One region of the Dactylosporangium maewongense genome, then DNA from elsewhere that is predicted to be linked to it. Evidence: riboswitches for the same ligand, from Rfam matches in the RefSeq annotation. Region 1 holds a riboswitch; each other region holds the start of a gene.
What was found. A riboswitch is a leader RNA that binds a small molecule or an ion and turns the genes downstream of it on or off. The one in region 1 is predicted to bind ZMP and ZTP.
Positions count from the first base shown of each region.

Region 1 (7,304 bases):
CGTCGATGCCCCAGCCGCCCGAGATCCAGTGCGGACAGCCGGCCGCCTCGAGGGCGTCGAGCACCTCGCGCACCTGGGCCTCGTTCATCGCCGCTTGCGGGCCTTGGCGCCCGGCTGCTGCTGCCTGGCGGGTCTTCTCCCGGCGGGTTGCTCCGGAGCGCGGCCGCGGGTGCTGTTCGCGGTGCGGCCACGGACGATGCCGATCATCTCCTCGACCAGGTCGGTGTGGCGGTCCCGCACCCAGGCCAGCCCGACGGACGACGTCGGGGCGTCGGTCAGCACGCGGTAGGTCAGGTCCTTGCGATGGTGCGCGCGGGCGAGGGACTGCGGCACCACCAGTACACCTGCCGAAGACGCGACCCATTCGACCGCGGCGGCCGTCGTCTCCGGCCGCTCCGCCAGCACCGCCGCAGGCATCGACGGCCAGGTCAGGGTGTCATCGAGCGGGCTCAGGAGGGTCTCGTCGGCCAGGTCGGCGACGGTCAGCTCCTCACCCGCGGTGAGCAGGTGGTCCTTCGGGACGACCACGACGGTGGTCTCGGTGTACAGCGGGATGGCGTGGAACGCGTCCGGATCGACCGGCAGGCGGACCAGCCCCGCGTCGGCACCGTCGAGCAGCAGCCCCGGCGCGTCCTGGGCCGGGACGGGCTCGACCAGCAGCTCCACGTCGGGCAGCCGCTCGGCCCACAGACGGGTCCACTTGTCCACGGTCACCCCTGGGACGACGAGCAGGCGAAACGGCGTGGGCATCCGGCCAGGGTACCCTTGGCCGCGTGAGCCCGAAGAAGTCCCAGGTGATGAAGCCCGCCACGGCGGCGCTGAAGCTCGACGTGTATCTGCCCGCGACCCCGCAGGAGTTCCAGGACGGGATGGTGTCCCGCGAGGAGCTCGACGAGCTGCAGCGCAACCCCCCGCAGTGGCTCGCCGACCTGCGCAAGGACGGCCCGCACCCGCGCAACGTGGTCGCGGCCCGCCTGCGGGTGTCCAACAGCGGGCTGGCGCGCGGGGGCATCACCGACCCGCTCACGACCGCGCAGATCGCCGCCCTCGCCGCGGACCCGCCGGAGTGGCTGGTCAAGGAGCGCGAGATCCACGCGGAGAACAAGCGCGAGGAGCGTCGCCTGCAGGCCGCCCGCGAAGAGGCCGCCGCCGCGCCCGTCCAGCAGAAGGCGCCCGCCAAGAAGGTGGCGTCCGCGAAGAAGCCCGCCCCGAGGAAGGCCGCCGCCGCGCGCCGCGGCCGGTAGCGCGGCTACGCGTCCAGCAGCTGCTCGCGCAGGATGTCGGCGTGGCCGCAGTGCTGGGCCAGCTCGCGCAGCACGTGCAGGTAAACCCAGCGCAACGGCAGCGGCCCCCGGCGGTTGCCGGGCAGCAGGTCGTCCAGGTCGAGCCCCGCCGTCGCCCGCCGGGAGGCCGCACAGGTCTCCCGGAACGACGCACGCACGGTGGCGATCGTGTCCGTGTCGTCGAGGACGAAACTCTCGTCGGGTGTTTCCGGGATCCCGATCTCGGCCCGGGGGCGGCCGGTGACCGCCTCGTCGAACCACACCTTCTCGACGAACGTGACGTGCTTCACCAGCCCGAGCAGCGTCGTGCGGGACCGCACCAGCGACCGGCGCGCCTGCTCCTCGGTGAGCCCGTCGAGGCACGCGGCGAGCGCCTCGCGGTGCTCGTCGACGAACGCCTCCAGCTGCACCCGCATCGGGTCGTGAAAACCGGTCATCACACGACCTCCAGGCGGCACGGGAACGACGTCACGTCACAAGATCATAGCGGCGTCCCGGTCGTCCGGGGTTCCATGAGCGCCGCGCGGAGCCGGTCGTAGGTCGGGGCGAGCGCGCGCAGCAGGGCGGCGGCCGCGGGCAGGTCGCCGGTGACCATCGGGTGTTGCAGGGCGCCGACGAGGCGGGCCTGGCCGGCGGCGATCCCCGCCGCGTCGGGGTAGCCGGCCAGGCGCAGGCAGTCGGCGGTGTCGCTGAGCCGGCGGGCGCCGACCCGGATCGCGAAGTGGATGAGGTGCTCGCGCAGCCCGCCGCCCGCGCCGGCCGCGACGAGCTCGGCGCACCGCAGCGCGGCCGCGGCGTTGGCGAGGCTGCCGGGCGGCATGCCGGCGCCGGCCCGCGCCCCCAGCCACTCGACGGCGGCGGGGATGACGGCGCGGATCGCGTCGGCGTCGGTCACGTCGGCGACCTTCGTGAAGCCGGTGCGCATGGTGTACGGCTCGCCGTAGTCCACCGTCTCCGCCCGCCAGGCCGCCATGAAGTCGGCGACCGGCACCTGCGCGTACGGGTGGCCGTGCGGGTCGTGGACCAGGACCCGTTCGCCGTCCACGTCGAGGACGACGACGAAGTGGTCGGCGCCGATCGGCCCGGTCGTCTCGGGCTGGTGCCGCAGGTGGCCCATCTCCAGCGGCCCCGCCCACACCGGGCCGTCCTCCACCGCGGCGGCCAGGCGGGCCAGCGCGGTGGCGGCGTCCCCTCCACTGTGGACGGCCGAGGTCCAGCCGAGCGCGTCCAGCGCCCGCCCGCAGCCGATGCCGGGGTTCCAGCCGTACGCGTCGAAGAACACCATCGTGCCGACGACGAGCTGCATGCCGAACGGGCCACCGGTGGTGACCTCGATGACCGCGGTCGGCGGCGCCGCCGGCCCCATCAGCATGGCCAACGAGTTGCTGTAGCAGTACGGGCCGTTGCCGACGTAGGGCACGTGACGCATGGATCGGTGCTCCTATGGTGAGACTGGGTATGCGACGTCGAACCGCGCGCCGGCGGTGCCCGGGTGGACCTCGTACGGGCGGCCGGTGGTCACCATCCCGGGCCGCGCGTCCGTCCACGCCTCGACGGCGTCGTACACTCGCAGGATCAGCGGATAGTCCTCCATCGGCGCCGGCACGGGCAGGTACGCCTCGGTGTGCGCCGGGATCAGTCGCACGTACAGGTCGTCGACCGGGTCGACGGGGCCGGTGCAGGCGACCGACACCTCCACCGGCGCTTCGCTGTCGGGCGTGACCAGCTCGTGGAAGCAGACCCGCCGCAGGCCGTCGGCGGGCAGCCCCGAGTCGCGCAGGTGCGCCCGGATGTCCCGCTCCGCGGTGCGGATCAGGTCCTTCAGCCCGCGGATGTCGACCTGCCGCCGGCGGCAGACGGCCCTGGTCGCGGCGACGTCCCGGAGCCGGACCGCTCCGGCGAGCGCGAGGTCCTCGCCGGAGCGGTCGACCGCCTCGACCACCGCGGCGCGCTCGTCGAGCCGGTCGCGCTGCGTGCGCAACCACCCCCGTAGCTCCAGCGCCCGCGCCTGCGGGGTGAGGTCGAGCAGGGCACCGATCTTCGCCAGCGGCAGCCCGAGCGACCGGAGCCTGGCGATCAGCCGGGCCCGGGGCAGCTGGTCCGGCCGGTAGTAGCGGTAGCCCGTCGCCGGGTCCACCTCGGCCGGGATGAGCAGCCCCTGCTCCGCGTACAGGCGCAGGGCCTTCGGCGACAGCCGCGAGGCCGCCCCGAACTGCCCTGCCAGCAGGTGCTTTCCGTCCACGCCCCCGAGTCTGCGGCCTTCCCTTGGGGCAAGGTCAAGGACCCGCCGCCGCGTCAGCCGATGTACGCGAGCGCGAAGCCGATCGTGGGGATGCCGAACAGGATCGACACCACGGCCATCTTCGTGATCGTCGGGCGGCGGGTCAGGACCGCGTAGGCGGCGAGCAGGACCGGTGTCATCAGCAGCTGCGGCACGAGCGTCGAGCGCGGCACCAGCACGTCCAGCCATGCCAGCAGCACGCAGAACGCCAGCGCCGCCGCCCACAGCGCGACGCCGAGCCGGTGCGCGGACCGTGGACCGAACCGCACGGCGAACGTCGTGTCGCCCGCGCCCGTGTCGGCGGCCAGGTCGGTGACGGTGGTCGGCACGTACAGAGCGGCGGCGAAGAGCAGGCCGATCAGCCCGAACTGCCACGGGAACTCCCACGGCGGCCGGGTGATCGCCCAGCCCGCGGCCGGCGACACGACCCCGACGACCAGCGCGTTGACCGCGACGTCCCAGCCGGGCCGGGTCTTCAGCCGCAGCGGCGGCACGCTGTACGCCCAGCCGAGCAGCAGCACCCCGGCGACGCCGAGCACGAACAGCGGACCCACGTACAGGGCGGCCGCGACGCAGGTGACCGCCAGCCACCGGTACCACACCCGCAATCGCCTGGCGGAGACCGCTCCGGTGACCAGTGGGGCCGTCGCCTTGCGCGGGTTGTCGCGGTCGCTGCGTAGGTCCTGCAGGTCGTTCTGGGCCAGCACCGCGCCCCAGATGAGCGGCCCGAGCACCAGCAGCGCCACGAGCGCGCGCCCCCGGTCGGCCGGCGCGGGCAGCCAGTTGTGACCCGCCAGCACCGTGCCGAGGTACGCCGGCACCCACGACACCGGCCAGAACCATGGCCGCGAGACCGCGACCAGTACCGCGGCCGGACGTTCCAACACCGCCGTCATACCCCGATCATCGTCCTCGATCCCTGTGTCCGCACTGAGAGCCGCGTCATGCCGGGGGCCGCCGTGCCTCCGGGCTCAATGGCAGAACAGCCGGATTCCCGTCCGGACGAGGGTGATGCCGCGGCGGTCGCACTCGGCGGACACGTCGGTGGAGCGGATCGAGTCGCCCGGTTCGGTGATGTACCGCGCGCCGTGCCGGGCGGCGTGCTCCACGTTGTCGGCGAAGGGCAGCGCCCCGTCGGAGACGAACGCGATCCCGTCCCTCCCGGCCAGCCAGGCCGCCCGGTTGTGGCGGGATTCAGCCGGTACGTGGCGGCCATGACCCCGTCGAGCGGACCCGCGGTCGCGGCCCCGGCGGGCGACACGTGTTTGAACGACGCCGCGACCGGCCCGCCGAGCGCGGCCGCCGCCTCCCGCACCAGCTGCCAGGCCCCGGCCGCGTCGAGCACGTTCACGAACGACGGCGCCCCGTGCAGGAACCGCAACGGCGGCCGCCCCGGGTCGAGCGATGTCATCTTCGCGGGTCGCTGGTGCGGGTTCATGCCATGGCGCAGGTCCACCGTGCCTCCGTTTCGCAGGACGTCTGCTTCCCGGAGGCGCCCAGGCGGACGGCGCCACACCCATCGATCCGGCCGGTCCCCGGTGGTGTCCACCCGCGCCAGTAGCGGCCACCCGCAGCCTACCGGCCCTCGGCGGTGCGTTGTCACGGGCGAACTCGCCAGAGGCGTGAGCGTGACCGCCTGCCCGAGCAACCCATTTCCGCGTGCTGTACGTGTCTATCGCGATGATGATGCGAATTCTGAGGCGCGGCCGGCGCCCGCACGACGACGAGTTCGTCGCGTACTACGCCGCCCGCGCCGGACACCTGAGAAACACCGCCTTCCTGCTGTGCGGGGACTGGCACCTCGCCGAGGACCTGACCCAGACTGTGTTCACGAAGCTGTACCGCGCGTGGGGCCGGATCGACCGGCACGACGTGCTCGACCAGTACGCGCGGCGGGTGCTGCTGCGGGCCTTCCTCGACGAGCGCCGGCGTCCGTGGCGGCGGGAACGCCCGACGCCCGACGACGAGGTGCTCGACGCGAGCGTCCCCGACCAGCGGGGCGTCGAGGACCGGCAGGTGCTCAAGCGGGCGCTGCTGCGCATCCCGAAAGGGCGGCGGGCGGTGCTGGTCCTGCGCTTCTGGGCGGACCTGTCGGTCGAGCAGGTCGCCGACGTGCTCGGCTGCTCCACCGGCACCGTGAAGAGCCAAACCGCCCGCGGCCTCGACAACCTGCGCGAGGTGCTCGGCGACACCCTCGAAGACCTCAGACCGACCAGCCCCGGAGGACTCCAGTGAACGACGTGAAGATGCTCTGCGACCTCGCCCTCGACGACGCGCCGCCGCTGCGTGAGGCGGAGCGGGTCCTCGCGGTCGCCGCCCGGGCCGCGAGGACCCGCGACCGGGTCGTCGCCGCCACCGCGGGTCTCGCCGGCGTGACGGTCGCGGCGGCCCTGGTCGCGCCCGCGCTGCTGCCGTCCCGCCCGACGGCCCCCGCGCCGTTCGTCGCCGTGCCCGCCGCGCAGCCCACCGCTTCTCAGGTCGCGTCCGCGGCGCCGGTACCGTCGGCGCAGGCGCTCCCGACGCACGACCGCGCCGTGTACGACCTGCTCGTCGCGGCCCTGCCGGCGGGGTACTCGGGACACACCCAGTACCCGTTCGCCGGTCCGAGCACGCCGGCGATGCGCCTGGACTCGCCGACCGGTTCGGCGCTCGTGGTGATGTCCGCCCACGTCGTCGTCTCGGACGGGCACGGGGAGGGCTACCTCGGCGCGTACCTGGCGCAGACCAGCGAGACCGTGCCGCCCGGCGGCCTGTGCGCCCTGCCTGACGCGGGCCGCGACTGCCGCATCGTCGACGTCGCCGGCGTGCCGGTCGTGGTCTGGCTGGAGGACCACGGCGACGGCGGCGACGTCATCGTCGCCCGCCGCTACCTGCAGGGCGGCCACTTCAGCGTGACCGCTCAGCGCACCGTCCCCGTCTACCCCCACGACACCGCCACCGACCGCAAACCCGCCCTGGACAAGGCGTTCCTCACCGCGGACCAGGTCGCGGCGCTGGCCGGCAACCCGGCGATGCTGCCCTGATGCCGTCCTAGCGAGGCAGACGCGTGGCGTCGGCGACCAGCCGGCGCCACGCCAGCTCCGCCGGCCTTCCCACGGCCTCGGCGCCGGTGCGGTCGCGCTCCCCGCAGCGCCGCCGGTCGTCGGTACAGTGGCGGCATGCTGCGGCGTGAAGGTGACGTGCTGCTGGCGCCGTGCGCCCAGTGCGGCGGCATCAGCCGGAGCTGGCCGGAGGAGTCCGTCATCTACGGGCGCATCGAGTCGTCCGTCTCGATGCAGTGCGACTGCGGGGCCGAGGGTGTGGCCTGCGACTGGGGTCCGCTTATCGGAATCGCCCGGGAGGCGTTCATCGCCCGCGTCGGGCTCGCCCGGGTGCACGCCGACCCCGAGGTCAACCGTCCGGTGCGGGTGCGGCTGCTCGCGGTGTTCCGCCGGGATGGGATGACGATCGCCGAGGCCGTCGACGCCTACGCGCGCCTGACGGGCGACGGCATCATCGACACCCCGGCCGTGACGCAGTTGCTCGCCGACCGGCTGGCCGCGGCGGGTGGGGCGGTCACGACAGCTGCGGGTACACCGTCCTGAGGTCGGCGGCGAGGGCCTGCTTGGCGCCGGTGGCGGCGTCGTCGACGAGGATCTCCAGGTCGCCCCGGGCGACGCCGTCGGCAACGGCGGTCGCGACGGCCGCGGGGTCGAGCTTCGGCACGTCCCAGCGGGACATCATGTCGGTGTCGGCGGCGC
Region 1 covers NZ_BAAAQD010000026.1:106,094-113,397, forward strand. The annotation lists gene ABD332_RS46165 (nucleotidyltransferase domain-containing protein) at 1-88, opposite strand, end outside; gene ABD332_RS46170 (LysR family transcriptional regulator substrate-binding protein) at 85-750, opposite strand; gene ABD332_RS46175 (DUF5997 family protein) at 774-1,244, shown strand; gene ABD332_RS46180 (DinB family protein) at 1,250-1,720, opposite strand; gene ABD332_RS46185 (cysteine peptidase family C39 domain-containing protein) at 1,765-2,712, opposite strand; gene ABD332_RS46190 (MerR family transcriptional regulator) at 2,725-3,525, opposite strand; gene ABD332_RS46195 (UbiA prenyltransferase family protein) at 3,579-4,460, opposite strand; gene ABD332_RS46200 (hypothetical protein) at 4,536-4,673, opposite strand; partial or broken gene ABD332_RS60265 (hypothetical protein) at 4,805-5,080, opposite strand; ZMP/ZTP riboswitch at 5,052-5,136, opposite strand; gene ABD332_RS46205 (SigE family RNA polymerase sigma factor) at 5,251-5,799, shown strand; gene ABD332_RS46210 (hypothetical protein) at 5,796-6,587, shown strand; gene ABD332_RS46215 (hypothetical protein) at 6,723-7,148, shown strand; gene ABD332_RS46220 (SDR family oxidoreductase) at 7,120-7,304, opposite strand, start outside.

Region 2 (7,304 bases), on a different contig from region 1:
ACGGCTCGGTCCGCAGCCGCTTCGGCCGCTCGTCGGACCTGTCTTCCTCTTCCTCCTCCGATCCTGAGTCGGCCGACCCGGCCAGCGACTCGTGGGAGTCCCGCACCACCCGGGAGCTGGTCGGCTCGTGGGACAGCGAGTCGGCCAACAAGCTGGCCGCGTGGGCGGCGGCGGGCTCCGACCCCCGTGCCGACGAGGACTCTGACGACCACGTGCCGCGTGAGGACTTCGGCAGCGAGCCGGCCGCTGACCGCCGCTGGTCCTCCTCTTCCCCGTCGTTGTCCGACAGCGACGGGGAAGCCCGGTTCTCGTGGTCGTCGGACCGGGCCGAGCCGGCCTTGGCGGAGTCGGATGCGCCCAGGGGCGTCGGCCGCCGCCGCGCTCCTGAGGAAGAGCCCTTCCCATCCCGGCCGTCGTCCCCGCCGCCCTCGACCTGGCCCGCCGCGTCGGCCCAGCCGCCGTCCCCCGCCGCGTCGAGGCTGCCGCCCGCACCTGAGTTCCGGCCCGCCCCTCCGGCGCCGGAGCCGTCGGCCGACCGGTTCGCGTCGCTGATGTCCGAGTTCGACCAGATCGCCAGCGACCCTGACCGGTTCGGGTTCGCCCTGGACACCCCCGCAGACCCGGACACCCCGCCCGCGACGTCGCCCAGCAGCTCCACAGACCGTGCCTGGTCCTCGCCCCGTGGTTCGTCGCCGGACCTGACCGATGGCTCATCGGACCGTGCCTGGTCCTCGTCCCGTGAGCCGTCGTCGTCTCGTGGGCCGGCGGCGGAGATCGGTGATTCGTCGGACCGTGGCTGGTCGTCGTCCCGTGGGTCGTCGGACCTGGCCAGTGGCTCGTCGGATCGCAGCTGGTCCTCGTCCCTTGAGTCGGCGGCGGAGCCGGTTGGCTGGTCCTCGTCGCGTGAGTCGGCGGCGGAGCCGGTTGGCTGGTCCTCGTCGCGTGAGTCGGCGGCGGATTCGATCGGTGATTCGTCGGATCGTGGTTGGTCTTCGTCCCATGGGTCGTCGTCGGATCTGGCTGGTGGCTCGTCGGATCGCGGCTGGTCTTCGTCCCGTGAGCCGTCGTCGGATCTGGCTGGTGGCTCGTCGGATCGCGGCTGGTCTTCGTCCCGTGAGCCGTCGTCGGATCTGGCCGGTGGCTCGTCGGACCGTGGTTGGTCGTCGTCTCGTGAGTCGGCGGCGGAGTCGGCTGGCAGGGCTTCGGACCGTGGTTGGTCGTCCGAGCCTGGGCCGGCGTCCGATCTCGGCGGCCGGACGTCGGATCGCGGTGGCTTCTCCGACCTGGACAGTCCGGGCCGGACTCCGGCAGACCCGGCGCGTTTCGGCACGCCGGCGAGTGACCGCCCGGCCCGGCGCCCCGTCGAGCGGCCGGCCGAGCGGCCGGCATGGACCGGCAGTCTGTTCGACGGCGAGAAGCCCGAGCTCGTCGCCGAGCCCCTTGAGCTCAGCCGCTCCTGGCAGGCCGACGCCGAGGCCCGCTCCCTCCGCCGGCGCGAGCGCCAGCAGCCCTCCGCCACCCACAACTCCGCCGACGACCCCGTGTCCAGCGCTCCGACATCGGGCGTTCCCACCTCCGGCATCCCGACGTCGGGCGGGCCCACCTCCCGCATCCCCACGTCAGGTGCCCCGGCCTTCGGCGGCCCCACATCGGATGCTCCGGCCTACGGTCGACCCACGTCAGGCGCTCCGGCCTACGGTGGACCCACGTCGGGTGCTCCGGCCTCCGGTTTCCCGGGGTCGGGCGGCTCGCGGTTCGACGGCTCCGCGTTCGGGAGCTCGTCGGACGGTCCCTCCGGTGCCTGGCCGGTGTCCTCGCCTGCCTCTGCCGGCCCGGCCGCCTCCGCCAGCCCTGTCGAGCGGCCTACCGTCCCGCCGTCGACGCCGTCCCGGGCGGACGCGTTGCCGGAACCTTCGTGGGGACGTGACTCTTGGTCGCAGGGCTCGTCCGCGGGGCCGGCACTGACGGAGCGATCGTCCGCGGCCTCCTCATGGTCGGACTCCGCGCGGCCGGCGCAGGGCCGTTCCGAGGATTCGTGGTCGGGCTCGTCCTGGTCTGACTCCTCGCAAACGGATCATCTCCGCTCTGATCGGAACTGGTCAGACGCTCCGAGCTCGGATCGTGCTGCTTCGGATGCGGCTGGTTCGGATCGCGCTTGGTCGGAGCCTTCACGTCTGGAGTCTTCGCGTCCAGAGTCTTCGCGCGCTGATTCTTGGCGGTCGGAGTCTGCGCGGTCGGAGCAGGACCGGTCGGATCGGGCGGGGTCGGACGAGGGGCAGGTGGGGGTTCCGAGGGCTGGGGCTTCGGCAGCCACGTGGTCGGAGCAGGGGCAGACCGGCGTATCGCGAGCGGGTGGACGAGACGACGACCGGGCCGGCGCGCAGCCGGGCACGAGGGCGGCGGGTGCCGCTGAGGACGGCGCTGACTGGTGGGACGCCGAGGCGGCGGCTGGCTCCCGGGCCGGTGTCGACGAGGCGCCGGTGGAGCAGCCTGCCAAGCGGTCGCGGTGGGGGTTCTCGAAGGCGGGGAAGGGCAAGAAAGGCCAAGCTGCTGCGGGCGATGCCCCGGCCGGGCGTCCCGGGTCCGGAGCGCCTGCGGCCGGGAGTGACTGGGCCGCAGGGACGGAGGCCGGGCAACGGGCCGGGGCGGCCGATCCCTCGACGCCCGCTGGACGGCCTTCCTGGGCGACCGACCCGACGACCGGTTGGGAGAGCGACCCGAGTGGGGAGTTCACGTCCGAGCGACGTGCCGGCTCCGCGTCGCGCACCACCGGCACCACCGGCACCGCCCGTCCCGACCACACCGGCGACTGGGCCGCCGGCTTGGACCGCGGAGACAACGGCCGGGGCGGCGACGACTGGGCCAGTGGTTCGGGGCGCGGTGCTGACAACGGTCGGGGTGGCGGTGACTGGGCCGGTTCGGACCGCGGCGGTTCGGATCGCGGTGGGGACTGGGCTGGTGGGGCGGACCGGGGCGGGCTGAGTGGGCGCGGTGAGGACCGGGGCGGGCTGAGTGGGCGCGGTGAGGACCGGGGCGGGCTCGGTGGGCGCGGTGAAGACCGCGGCGGGCTGAGCGGGCGCGGTGAAGACCGCGGCGGGCTGAGTGGGCGCGGTGAGGACCGGGGCGGGCTCGGCGGGCGCGGCGAGGACGTCGAGCGGGCCGGGGACCGTGGCCGGGGGGAGCGGGGTGGGTTTGGCGGGGGTGTGCCGGGGCAGCGGCAGCGCGCGCGGGACATGGTGTTCGACGACGATGTGGCGCCGTTGGAGCTCAACCTCGACGAGGAGCCCAAGAATCCCGACCAGAAGTCACGGCGGTTCCTGCGCCGCGGCAAGTAGCGACGAACGCCGCAAGTAGCGACGAACAACCACACGAGGGGCGGATCCGGTCACACGAACCGGAGCCGCCCCTCGCGTGTTGTGGGGTCAGTGCCAGCCGGGCATCGGGTACGCGGACAGCAGCTCGCGGACCTCGGCGGCGATCGTGTCCAAGGCGTCGTCGTCGGACTTGATGGCGGCGTCGACGGCGCGGGAGATCCAGTCGGCGACCTGGGGCATCTGGGTCTCGGTGAGGCCGCGGGTGGTGAGGGCGGGCGTGCCGATGCGCAGGCCGGAGGGGTCGAAGGGCTTGCGGGTGTCGTACGGGACGGTGTTGTAGTTCGTCTCGATGCCGGCGCGGTCGAGGGCGCGGGCGGCGGGCTTGCCGCCGATGTTCTTGCCGGTGAGGTCGATCAGGATGAGGTGGTTGTCGGTGCCGCCGGAGACCAGGTCGAAGCCGCGCTCCAGCAGGGCGGCGGCGAGGGCGCGGGCGTTGGCGACGATCTGGTGGGCGTAGGTGCGGAACGACGGCTGGGCCGCCTCGCGGAGCGCGACGGCGATGCCCGCGGTCGTGTGGTTGTGCGGGCCGCCCTGCAGGCCGGGGAAGACGGCCTTGTCGATCGCCTTGGCGTACTCCGCGGTGGAGAGCAGCATCGCGCCGCGCGGGCCGCGGAGGGTCTTGTGGGTGGTGGTCGTGATGACGGAGGCGTGGCCGACGGGGGAGGGGTGCGCGCCGCCGGCGATGAGGCCCGCGATGTGCGCGACGTCGGCGACGAGGACCGCGCCGACCTCGCGGGCGATCTCGGCGAAGCGCGGGAAGTCGATGGTGCGGGGGATGGCCGTGCCGCCGGAGAAGATCAGCTTCGGGCGTTCCCGCAGGGCGATGTCGCGGACCTCGTCGAAGTCGATGAGGCCGTCGGACCGGCGGACCGTGTACTGCACGGGGCGGAACCACGCGCCGGTCGCCGAGACGGACCAGCCGTGGGTGAGGTGGCCACCCATCGGCAGGGCCATGCCCATGACGGTGTCGCCGGGGGCGGCCAGGGCCATGTAGACGGCGAGGTTCGCGGGGGAGCCGGAGTAGGGCTGCACGTTGGCGTGCTCGACGCCGAAGACCGACTTGGCGCGGGCGATCGCCAGCTCCTCGATCGGGTCGATGAAGCGCTGGCCCTCGTAGTACCGCTTGCCGGGGTAGCCCTCGGAGTACTTGTTGGTGAGGACGGTGCCGGTCGCTTCGAGGACGGCCTGGGAGACGTAGTTCTCCGAGGCGATCATCCGCAGCGTGTCGTGCTGCCGGGCGGCCTCGCGCTGGATCAGGTCCGCGAGGTCGGGGTCGGCCGAGGTGATCGACGGCAGGGCGGGAACATGCATGGGGCTTCCTCCCATACGGGTGACCGTGGCACCCAGGCGCGCGGTGCCAGCGATGCAGGAAGCTCCCCGGTGGTCGGTTCCACCTTGATGTGCGCCAGTCGCAGTACCACCGATGCTAGTGCACGACCGGGCGGAAACCCCGGGCCGATCCGATCGAACTGGCCCGGGGTGACGACCGTTACGGCACCTTGCGGTAGGCGCCGTCGCTGGCCGCGGTGGCCATCGACGCGTACGCGCGCAGCGCCGCCGAGACGGGTCGCTGCCGGTCCAGCGGCGTGTACGGCCGCTCGCGCTTCTCCTGCGCGACGCGGCGCGCGGTCAGCACGTCCTCGTCGACGACGAGGCTGATCGAGCGGTGCGGGATGTCGATCTCGATCCGGTCGCCGTCCTCGACGAGGGCGATGAGCCCGCCGCCGGCCGCCTCGGGCGAGATGTGACCGATGGAGAGGCCGGAGGTGCCGCCGGAGAAGCGGCCGTCGGTGATGAGCGCGCAGGCGCGCCCCAGGCCCCGCCCCTTCAGGAACGACGTCGGGTAGAGCATCTCCTGCATGCCCGGCCCGCCCTTCGGGCCCTCGTACCGGATGACCACCACGTCACCGAGGACGACCTCCTTGGCGAGGATGCCGTCCACCGCGGACTCCTGCGACTCGAAGACCCGTGCCGTGCCGTGGAAGACGAGGTTCTCCTCGGGCACGCCGGCGGTCTTGACGACGCAGCCGTCGGGGGCGATGTTGCCGAACAGGATCGCGAGGCCGCCGTCGGCGCTGTAGGCGTGCTCCTTGGAGCGGATGCAGCCCTCGGCGGCGTCGGTGTCGAGCGTCGCCCAGCGGTTGGACGTGGAGAACGGCTCAACGGTGCGGACCCCGCCGGGCGCGGCGTGGAAGAGCTCGAGCGCGGTTTCGGAAGCGTTCCCGGAACGGATGTCCCATTCGGCCAGCCAGCTGGACAGGTCGGGCGAGTGGACGCTGCGGACCCCATCCCGAAGCAGGCCCGCGCGGTTGAGCTCGCCGAGGATGGCGGGGATGCCGCCGGCGCGGTGGACGTCCTCCATGTGGTACTTGGGGCTGTTGGGCGCGACCTTCGACAGGCACGGCACCCGGCGGGAGATGCCGTCGATGTCGGCGACGCTGAAGTCGACCTCGGCCTCGCGGGCGGCCGCGAGCAGGTGCAGGACGGTGTTGGTGGACCCGCCCATGGCGACATCGAGGGCGACCGCGTTCTCGAACGCCTCGCGGGTGGCGATCGCGCGCGGCAGTACCGACGCGTCATCACCCTCGTAGTACTGCTTGCACAGCTCGACGACGAGCGAGCCGGCCCGCTCGAAGAGGGCCTTGCGGGCGCTGTGGGTGGCGAGGGTGGAGCCGTTGCCGGGCAGGGCGAGGCCGATCGCCTCGGTGAGGCAGTTCATCGAGTTGGCGGTGAACATGCCGGAGCAGGAGCCGCAGGTCGGGCAGGCGGAGCGCTCGATCTGGCCCAGCTGCTCGTCGGTGACCGCCTCGTTGGCGGAGGCGATCATCGCGTCGATGAGGTCGAGCTTGGCGTGCACGACGCCCTCGATCGCGACGGTCTTTCCGGCTTCCATGGGGCCGCCGGAGACGAAGACGGTGGGGATGTTGAGGCGGAGCGCGGCGAGCAGCATGCCGGGCGTGATCTTGTCGCAGTTGGAGATGCACACGAGCGCGTCGGCGCAGTGCGCCTGCACCATGTACTCGACGGCGTCGGCGATGAGCTCGCGGCTGGGCAGCGAGTAGAGCATCCCGCCGTGGCCCATGGCGATGCCGTCGTCGACGGCGATGGTGTTGAACTCCTTGGCGACCCCACCGGCCTCGGCGACCGCGTCCGCGACGATGATCCCGAGGTTGCGCAGGTGGACATGGCCCGGCACGAACTGCGTGAAGCTGTTGGCGATGGCGACGATGGGCTTACCGAAATCTGCGTCGGTCATGCCGGTGGCGCGCCAGAGGGCGCGTGCGCCGGCCATGTTGCGACCAGAAGTGGAGGTTTTGGATCGCAGCTCGGGCATACTTGTGAGTCTGACACGTTCCAGATCGTGGGACCGGTTGACTCGGGCGGTGAGATGCGCAAGAGTGGGGGAATGTCGTCGAGGTCGCTGCGAGTACTTATCATCTAGCGCGCCGACGCCTGCCGTCAGCGCGCTAGCCCCTCGTGCATCGCACGGAGGGGTTTTTTCATGTCCAAGCCAGTCCTAGCCGCGACCAAGACACCATTCGAGCGAAAGTGCGAAATGCGATGACGAGACCCACGCCTGAAGTCCTCGCCCACCGAGCGCACCCGGCCGCACCCGCCGCTCCGGCGACGCCGCCGGGCTCCACCGCGCCGGCCGCCGCCGACCGGTCGGACAAGACGGCCGTAGAGAAGAAGCCGGAGCTTCTGACCGGCGCTCAGGTGCTGGTGCGGTCGCTCGAGGCGCTCGGCGCGGACGTCGTCTTCGGCATTCCCGGCGGCGCGATCCTCCCCGCGTACGACCCGCTGTTCGACTCCGAGTCCGTCCGGCACATCCTGGTCCGCCACGAGCAGGGCGCCGGGCACGCCGCGACCGGCTACGCGCAGGCCACCGGCAAGGTCGGCGTCTGCATGGCGACGTCCGGCCCGGGCGCG
Region 2 covers NZ_BAAAQD010000018.1:242,618-249,921, reverse strand. The annotation lists gene ABD332_RS38545 (hypothetical protein) at 1-3,335, shown strand, start outside; gene ABD332_RS38540 (serine hydroxymethyltransferase) at 3,423-4,685, opposite strand; ZMP/ZTP riboswitch at 4,709-4,797, opposite strand; gene ilvD (dihydroxy-acid dehydratase) at 4,864-6,708, opposite strand; gene ABD332_RS38530 (acetolactate synthase large subunit) at 6,936-7,304, shown strand, end outside.
Region 2: another riboswitch for ZMP and ZTP. It lies ahead of ABD332_RS38540 (serine hydroxymethyltransferase); the one in region 1 lies ahead of ABD332_RS60265 (hypothetical protein).

Region 3 (7,304 bases), on a different contig from region 1:
ACGAGTCATGTGCCGTGGACGGATCGTCCTGATTCCCCCTCGCCCCGTGCCGAGTTGGCGGCTGTCGTGCCCCCGTGGCGGAGGTTCTGCAGGTCGGATGCGGTGCCATGCCCCCTGTGGCGCATCCGATTAGTGGCGGAAAGTCCTTTGTGCCCCGTCGCCGGTCGTCGCGGTGTCTACCGGCAACCGGGCACGTTAACAGCGTTGTCCACAACCACTCAACCGTTGTCCACAAGTAACCTGTGGATTTCGGGCCGATCCGTGGCATCGTTGACGGTCTGTAGGGCCGCGCGTACCCTGGTTCGGCTGGGGAAGCTTTCCCTGATAAACTCCAGTGACCAGCCCTACGCCGCTACGAAGACGGAGCCCGACGTGAGCAAGCGCACCTTCCAGCCGAACAACCGCCGGCGCGCGAAGACCCACGGTTTCCGGCTGCGCATGCGCACCCGGGCCGGCCGCGCGATCCTGTCGGCGCGCCGCGCCAAGGGGCGCGACCGCCTGTCGGCCTGACCGACGCGGGTCCTCCGGGAGGCAGCGTGCTGGCGGCCGCTCAGCGTCTGCGGCGGCGGGAAGACTTCGCCGCCACCATTCGCAACGGTCGCCGCGCCGGTCGCGGAGCCCTCGTGGTGCATTTCCTGCAGTCGACTGTCGAGCCGGCGCCAGCAGATCAACCGTCTGCGCGCGCCGGCTTCGTCGTGTCTGACGCTGTCCTTGATCGTGAAGTCGCCGGCAGTACAGGCGAGGCATCGGCCGACGCGGTCCAGCCGGCGCGGGCCGGGTTCGTGGTCTCCAAGGCGGTCGGCAACGCCGTCGTCCGCAACCTGGTGAAACGCCGGCTCCGGCACCTGGTCCGGCCGCACCTGGCCGACCTCCCCCCGGCGGCCATGGTCGTCGTCAGGGCGCTACCCCCCTCGGCGACAGCAAGCTACGAAGACCTGGGCCGCGACCTCGAGGCGGCCCTGGCGGCCGCGCGCCGCCCCAGAAGCCGGGAGGGACGTCGATGAACGTCGGAGCCCGGGTCGTTGCCGCTCCCATCGTCGCGTACCGTCGTTGGATAAGCCCGGCGTTGCCGGCGCGTTGTCGGTTCTACCCGTCGTGCAGCGCTTATGCCCTGGAGGCGGTCGGCACTCACGGCGCGATCCGGGGAATCGGTCTCGCGATCTGGCGGCTGCTGCGCTGCCACCCATTCCACCCCGGTGGGTTCGATCCGGTGCCTCCGCGCCGGGGAGCCTCGCCCGAGCCCGAGTCGACGTGACTGGAGCAGTGTCGTGATTAGCAAGCTGATGGGCGGGATCTACTGGCTGATCTCGCAGGTGATGCTGTTCTGGCACACCGTGTGGGACAAGGTCATGCCCGACCACCGCACGCTCGGCACCAACTGGCAATGGGTTCTCGCGATCGTGTTCCTGGTGATCACGGTCCGGGTCGTGCTGTTCCCGATCTTCGTGAAGCAGATCAAGTCGCAGCGTGCGATGCAGGCGATCCAGCCGAAGATGAAGGAGCTGCAGGAGAAGCACAAGGGCGACCGGGAGACCCTCCAGAAGGAGGTCATGAAGCTCTACCAGGAGGAGAAGGTCAACCCGCTCATGGGCTGCCTTCCGATGTTCCTGCAGATCCCGGTCTTCATCGGCCTCCTGCACGTGCTCCGCCACCTGAAGCCCGGCACCTCCAACCACCAGATGGAGCTGTACGGCTGGAGCATCCCCGAGTTCATGGGCGCCGTCGACGCCCGGCTCTTCGACGCCCCGATCGTCGCCAAGTTCAGCAGCAGCGCCGCCGACCTCGCGAAGATCGAGGCCAACTCGACCACCGTGAAGATCGTGGCCGCGATCCTCGTCGCGCTGATGATCACCACGACCTACCTGACCCAGCGTCAGATGATTATGAAGACCGGGTGGAACAGCGACCCGCAGCAGCGCATGATCCAGAAGTTCATGCTCTACGGCATCCCGTTCTTCACCCTCACCTCCGGCTGGTACTTCCCCATCGGCGTCATCATCTACTGGGTCACCAACAACGCGATCACCCTCGGCCAGCAGTACTGGGTTCTGCACAAGTACCCGCCGCCGGCGAGCGCGACCGCCAACACGACCCCGTACAAGAGCAAGGGCGGCCCCTCGCTGACCAAGGGCGGCGCCCCCGCGGCGAAGCCGGCCGGCGGCCTCCGCTCGATGCTCAGCAAGGCCAAGGACGAGGCAGCGGCGCAGCAGGCCGCGGCGGCCGCCGCCAAGCAGGCCCAGGCCAACGGCAAGGCCCTTGCCCCGAAGCCCGGCGCCAAGCCGATCAACCCGAAGAAGGGTGGCGCCGCGAAGCGGCAGTCGGGTTGATGCGACCCCGCCGGCCCACCCCTCCCCGGGCCGGCGAGCGGCGCTCCCTGTGCACCACCACCCCTCACCGACGACCTGTGACGGCGCCTCGGCGCCCCAAACAAGCGGAGATGAGTTTCGTGACCGACACCACCAGTGATCTCGACGCGCGCGGCACCGAGGACGACGCTGCGGATCAGGACGCCAACCTCGACGAGATCGAGGACGCCGACGACACGGACGAGGCCGACGAGGACGCCGACTCCAGCGACGGCGAATCGGCGAAGGCTTCCGGCGGCAGCAACGGCCGTGCCGCGGCCGACCTGTTCCGGGAGAGCGAGATCGCGGCCGACTACGTCGAAGGCCTCCTCGACATCCTCGACTACGACGGCGACATCGACGAGCTCGTCGTCAGCGGCCGCCCCGTCGTCGAGGTCGTCGAGGGCGGCGACGGCTCCGGCCGCCGCCTCCAGGCACTCGTCGGCCAGCGCGGCGCCACCCTCGAGGCACTGCAGGAGCTGAGCCGCCTCGCGGTCTTCCGGCAGACGGGCTCCCCCAGCCGTCTCCTCCTCGACGTCGGCGGCTACCGGGCCTTGCGCCGCAAGGAGCTCGGCGCGATCGCCAAGAACGCCGCCGAGAAGGTGAAGGAGTACGGCGAGGCCGTCCGCCTGGAGCCGATGAGCGCCTTCGAGCGCAAGTGCGTCCACGACGTCATCAACGCCCTCCCCGGCGTGGAGAGCGAGTCCGAGGGCGTCGAGCCGGCCCGCCGGATCGTGGTCCGCCCGGTCGCCTGACCCAAGCCCACCGCGAAGCGGGGCGCCCCATGACGGGGCGCCCCGCTTTCCGTTTGCGGCTCACCTCCGTACACCCACCTGTCTGCCTCTCTACACGATGCGTCCTGACCCGACGCGTCTCCGCTCTGCTCGCCCACGCCCCCGCACGTTTCCGACTCCGTGCCTTGTCCCCCGCGTCCGCCCCCGCACGCATCTCGCGGGGGCGCATACGGGCCTCGCTCTTCCACGCACCAGTCGGTCGCTGCTCGCCGTGCCCTCGCGCACTGTTCTTCGCGCGCCCCGTGCTTCCGCGCTCTGGTGTCCGTGCCTTGCGCCTGTGTCGCGTGCCCCGCCCCCGTGTCCGGTGGCACCATGCCCCGCCTCCGGAGCTCGTGCCCTACGTCCGCACCTGTCCGACCGAGGCAACATGATGCAGGGGTCGGCACTTCGACTGCTCGCCCCCGGCTCCGTGCCCCGTCTCTTGGCGAACGTTCCGTCCTCTGCGTCTGTGTCCCCGTCCGTGCTGCGCGCCCCGGCTTTAGCTTTCGGTCGAGTCGAGCTTCGCGCCGACTGCACTGTGGCCGGTCACCGCCTTCGCGTCCGGGTTGTCGCCTTCCCCGTAGTGCGTTGTGTCCCACGCTGCCCGCGCGCCGCGCTCTGTATCGAGGGGAAGATCCCGCACCCTCGTACCGCGGGCCCGGTGCGTCTGTGCAACTGCCCTGCGCCTGCGTCCAAGTCGGCCGCCTGCCCCTCTTGCTCTCGGCATCGCGTCCGAACGTCATCCACGCGCCGTGCTCCTTGGTTCGAGCACCGCGCTGCCTTCCCGTGTCCGGGTCGTGGGTCCTGACCGTTCCTTCGAGTCCTGGCGGGCAGCAGTCGAAGTGCTGACCCCTGTACCGGCGCTTGATCGAAGGAGTGTTCTGGCCGTCATCACGACCAGGACCGGCCTTCGATCACCACACTGCTGGATGCCAAGGGCGCCGGTCGCCCCCGCCCGCGCCGGACCCACACAGCTGGTCCCGAGTGCGATGCAGGCTGGCGCCACAAGCGTCGTCCGCACGTTGCGGGAGTCGACGCGGTCCTGTCTGCCCGGTCTTGCGACTGACGGCCGTACAGGGGCGGGCGGCGCGTCACGAGGGCTGGTGATGGCGTCTTGGGTGGGGCGTGTCGGCTGTAAGCGTTCCTGCATTCCTTCGTCGGGGTTCGTCCCCGCGTGGTCGGGAGGGGATGGGATCGGGGACAATGGGTGGCAGACGCGACTGGCGGCACCGGGATGGGACGGACCATCGGGGAGCTCGAGTTGTGAGGGTCGACCGCCTGGGTCCTCACGTCGGGGAGTCGTATGTCCACGACCACTGCTGTTCTCCTGCCCGGCGCTCCTGTCGCCGAGAAGATCCTGGCTGACGTTGCGACGCGGGTGGCGGCGTTGCGCGCGCAGGGGGTTGTGCCCTCGCTGGCGACCATCCTTGTCGGCGATGACGATGCGAGCGCGGGGTACATCCGCATCAAGCAGCGGCAGGCGGCGGAGCTCGGGTTCGAGTCGCCGCACGAGCACCTGCCGGCAGACACGACGCAGGAGGCGCTGCACGCGGTCATCGACCGGTTCAACGCTGACCCCGACGTGCATGGGTTGCTCATTCAGTACCCGACGCCGCAGCACCTTGACTACGACGTCGCGTTGCAGCGGGTCGATCCGGACATGGACGTCGACGGCATGCACCCGCTGAACCTCGGGCGTCTTGCCGCGGGCATGCCCGGGCCGCTCCCCTGCACGCCCGCCGGAATTGAGGCGCTCCTCGCGCACTACGAGATCCCGGTCAGCGGCAGGGAGGTCGTCATCCTCGGGCGCGGCGCGACGCTGGGCCGTCCGCTGGCGATGCTCCTGTCGCAGAAGCGGCCGACCGCCAACGCCGCCGTGACGGTCGTGCACACGGGCGTCGCGGACTGGCCGCGGTACACGCAGCGGGCCGACATCCTCATCGCCGCGGCCGGCGTGCCGGGCATCATCCAGCCCGAGCACGTGAAGCCCGGCGCGACAGTCATCGGCGGCGGGGTCCGGTACTCCGGCCGGCGGCTCCTGCCCGACGTGGACGAGTCGTGCGCGGAGGTCGCGGGCGCCATCACGCCGCGCGTCGGCGGGGTCGGCCCCACCACGGTCGCCATGCTCTTCCGCAACGCCGTGACGGCCGCGGAGCGACGTTTCACGTGAAACATCGGGGGCCGCGTCTTCGAGCGGCCCTCTTCTTGCCGCCCCCGTGCGCCGATCTGTCCCCAGTGGCCGGTCGCGCGGGGGCGGCGTGATTTGCTTGACCGCATGGATGGTGCTGTTCCGAACGAGGTGTTGCCGGCCGCCGAGAAGGTGTTCGGCGATCGGCTCCCGTTGGCTGAGCGGTTCGCTCAGTTGCTTGTCACCGACGGGGTGGTGCGAGGGCTGATCGGCCCTCGCGAGGCGCCGCGCATCTGGGAACGCCACATGCTCAACTGCGCCGTCCTCAGCGAACTCATCCAATCGGACGCCACGGTCGTCGACGTCGGCTCCGGCGCCGGCCTGCCCGGTATGGTGCTGGCAGTGGCTCGTCCCGACCTGTTCGTCACGTTGGTCGAGCCGCTCGCACGACGCACCGCGTTCCTGACCGAAGCGGTGACGGCGCTCGGCCTCGAGCGGACCACCGTGGTCCGGGCGCGGGCCGAGGAGTGCGTCGGGAAGCTTCCCCTCGCCGATGTCGTCACCGCCAGAGCAGTCGCACCGCTGGACCGGCTTGCCGGATGGTGTCTTCCCCTCACCGCCGTCGGTGGGCGACTGCTCGCGCTCAAGGGATCCTCTGCCGCGGCGGAGATCGCCGAGCACGCAGAAGTCCTGAGCCGGCTTGGAGCGGGCGCGCCGTCGGTACGGCTGTGCGGGGACGCCGTCCTCGCCGAGCCGACGACGGTCGTCGAGGTCGTGCGGGAGCGGGAAGTCGCGCAGCGCCGGAAGGCCAAGCGCGGGCGGTAAACCGGGGGACGGGCCGAAAGCGTCCTCCGGACACGGGGAACGCGGGGGTTCGACGATGGACATCAGAAACTGCAACAGCGGCTGGCCGGCCGTACCGACCAAGCGACTCGGCGGTCTCCTCCGCCGAGTCGACGGCTTTCTGGTCTTCTTACGGCCGAATGCGAGTGAGAAGACCAACGACTCGCCGATCGGCCATGGCTCTGGTCGCCTGTGCGCCGTAGGCTGGCCGCGCGCCGTTTTTGCGTTCCCGGCGCCGGTCACCGCAGTCACTCGAGACCTCGCGTCGGGCGGTGCGCCGGAGGTGGGCACAACGTCGCTGACGGCCGGCAGTGCACATCTTTCCGAGCGGGACGGGACTGACATGGTGCGCGACAGCGGTGATGGTCCGGACTACGGCGATGGCAGCTCTCATGTTTCACGTGAAACACCGATAGGTCCGCGAGCGGCCGCCGGCGCCGGAGGCCTCTACGGCTCGGCCGCCGGGCACGTCGCACACCCCGGTTTCGGTGCAGTGAGCGAGCCCGGTGTTCCCGGTCCGGACTACGGGCACGGGACCCATCAGTCGGACAGTCCAGAGTCGGTCGCCCAAGCGTTGAATGCGCAGGGATCCGACGGGCAGGAAATCGAGGGCTGGGGGGTTCGCCCGCCCGCGCGGCCCGTGCCCCAGCCGCGGGTCGACAACCCGGCCGAAACGACACGCGGCACCACGGTGGACTTTCGCGGCAGCGGCCCAGTCGATCGCGCATCTACCGGTACTGTTTACGGCCGGGGCGGAAAACCGGTCGTGCCCAGAGCCGATTCACAATCCGCTGCAGACGAAGCGAAAGCCGAGACGAGAGCAGATATGAGGTCCGAGCGACGGAGCAGTCCGTCCCCCCGGCCACACCCGTCCGTCGTCACCGCGGATACCGAGGGCGCCATGACAGACGCGTATGTTTCACGTGAAACCGAAGACCCCCCGCTGGCTCAGGAGGCAAAGCGCGCCGTGGAGATCCTCAACCCGAGCGGGGAGATCACGATGCCCCGTCCGCCACGGCGGCGCACGATGTGTGTGGCGAACCAGAAGGGCGGCGTGGGTAAGACCACCACGGCGGTCAACATCGCCGTCGCCCTGGCGCTGCACGGCAATCGTGTCCTGGTGATCGACCTCGACCCGCAGGGCAACGCTTCCACTGGTCTGAACGTCCCCCACCATTCCGGTGTGCCGGACGTCTACGACTGCCTGATCGACGG
Region 3 covers NZ_BAAAQD010000019.1:186,430-193,733, forward strand. The annotation lists gene rpmH (50S ribosomal protein L34) at 373-510, shown strand; gene rnpA (ribonuclease P protein component) at 537-1,004, shown strand; partial or broken gene yidD (membrane protein insertion efficiency factor YidD) at 1,001-1,272, shown strand; gene yidC (membrane protein insertase YidC) at 1,284-2,327, shown strand; gene ABD332_RS39520 (Jag family protein) at 2,438-3,100, shown strand; ZMP/ZTP riboswitch at 4,325-4,409, shown strand; gene ABD332_RS39525 (bifunctional 5,10-methylenetetrahydrofolate dehydrogenase/5,10-methenyltetrahydrofolate cyclohydrolase) at 4,422-5,288, shown strand; gene rsmG (16S rRNA (guanine(527)-N(7))-methyltransferase RsmG) at 5,394-6,071, shown strand; gene ABD332_RS39535 (ParA family protein) at 6,664-7,304, shown strand, end outside.
Region 3: another riboswitch for ZMP and ZTP. It lies ahead of ABD332_RS39525 (bifunctional 5,10-methylenetetrahydrofolate dehydrogenase/5,10-methenyltetrahydrofolate cyclohydrolase); the one in region 1 lies ahead of ABD332_RS60265 (hypothetical protein).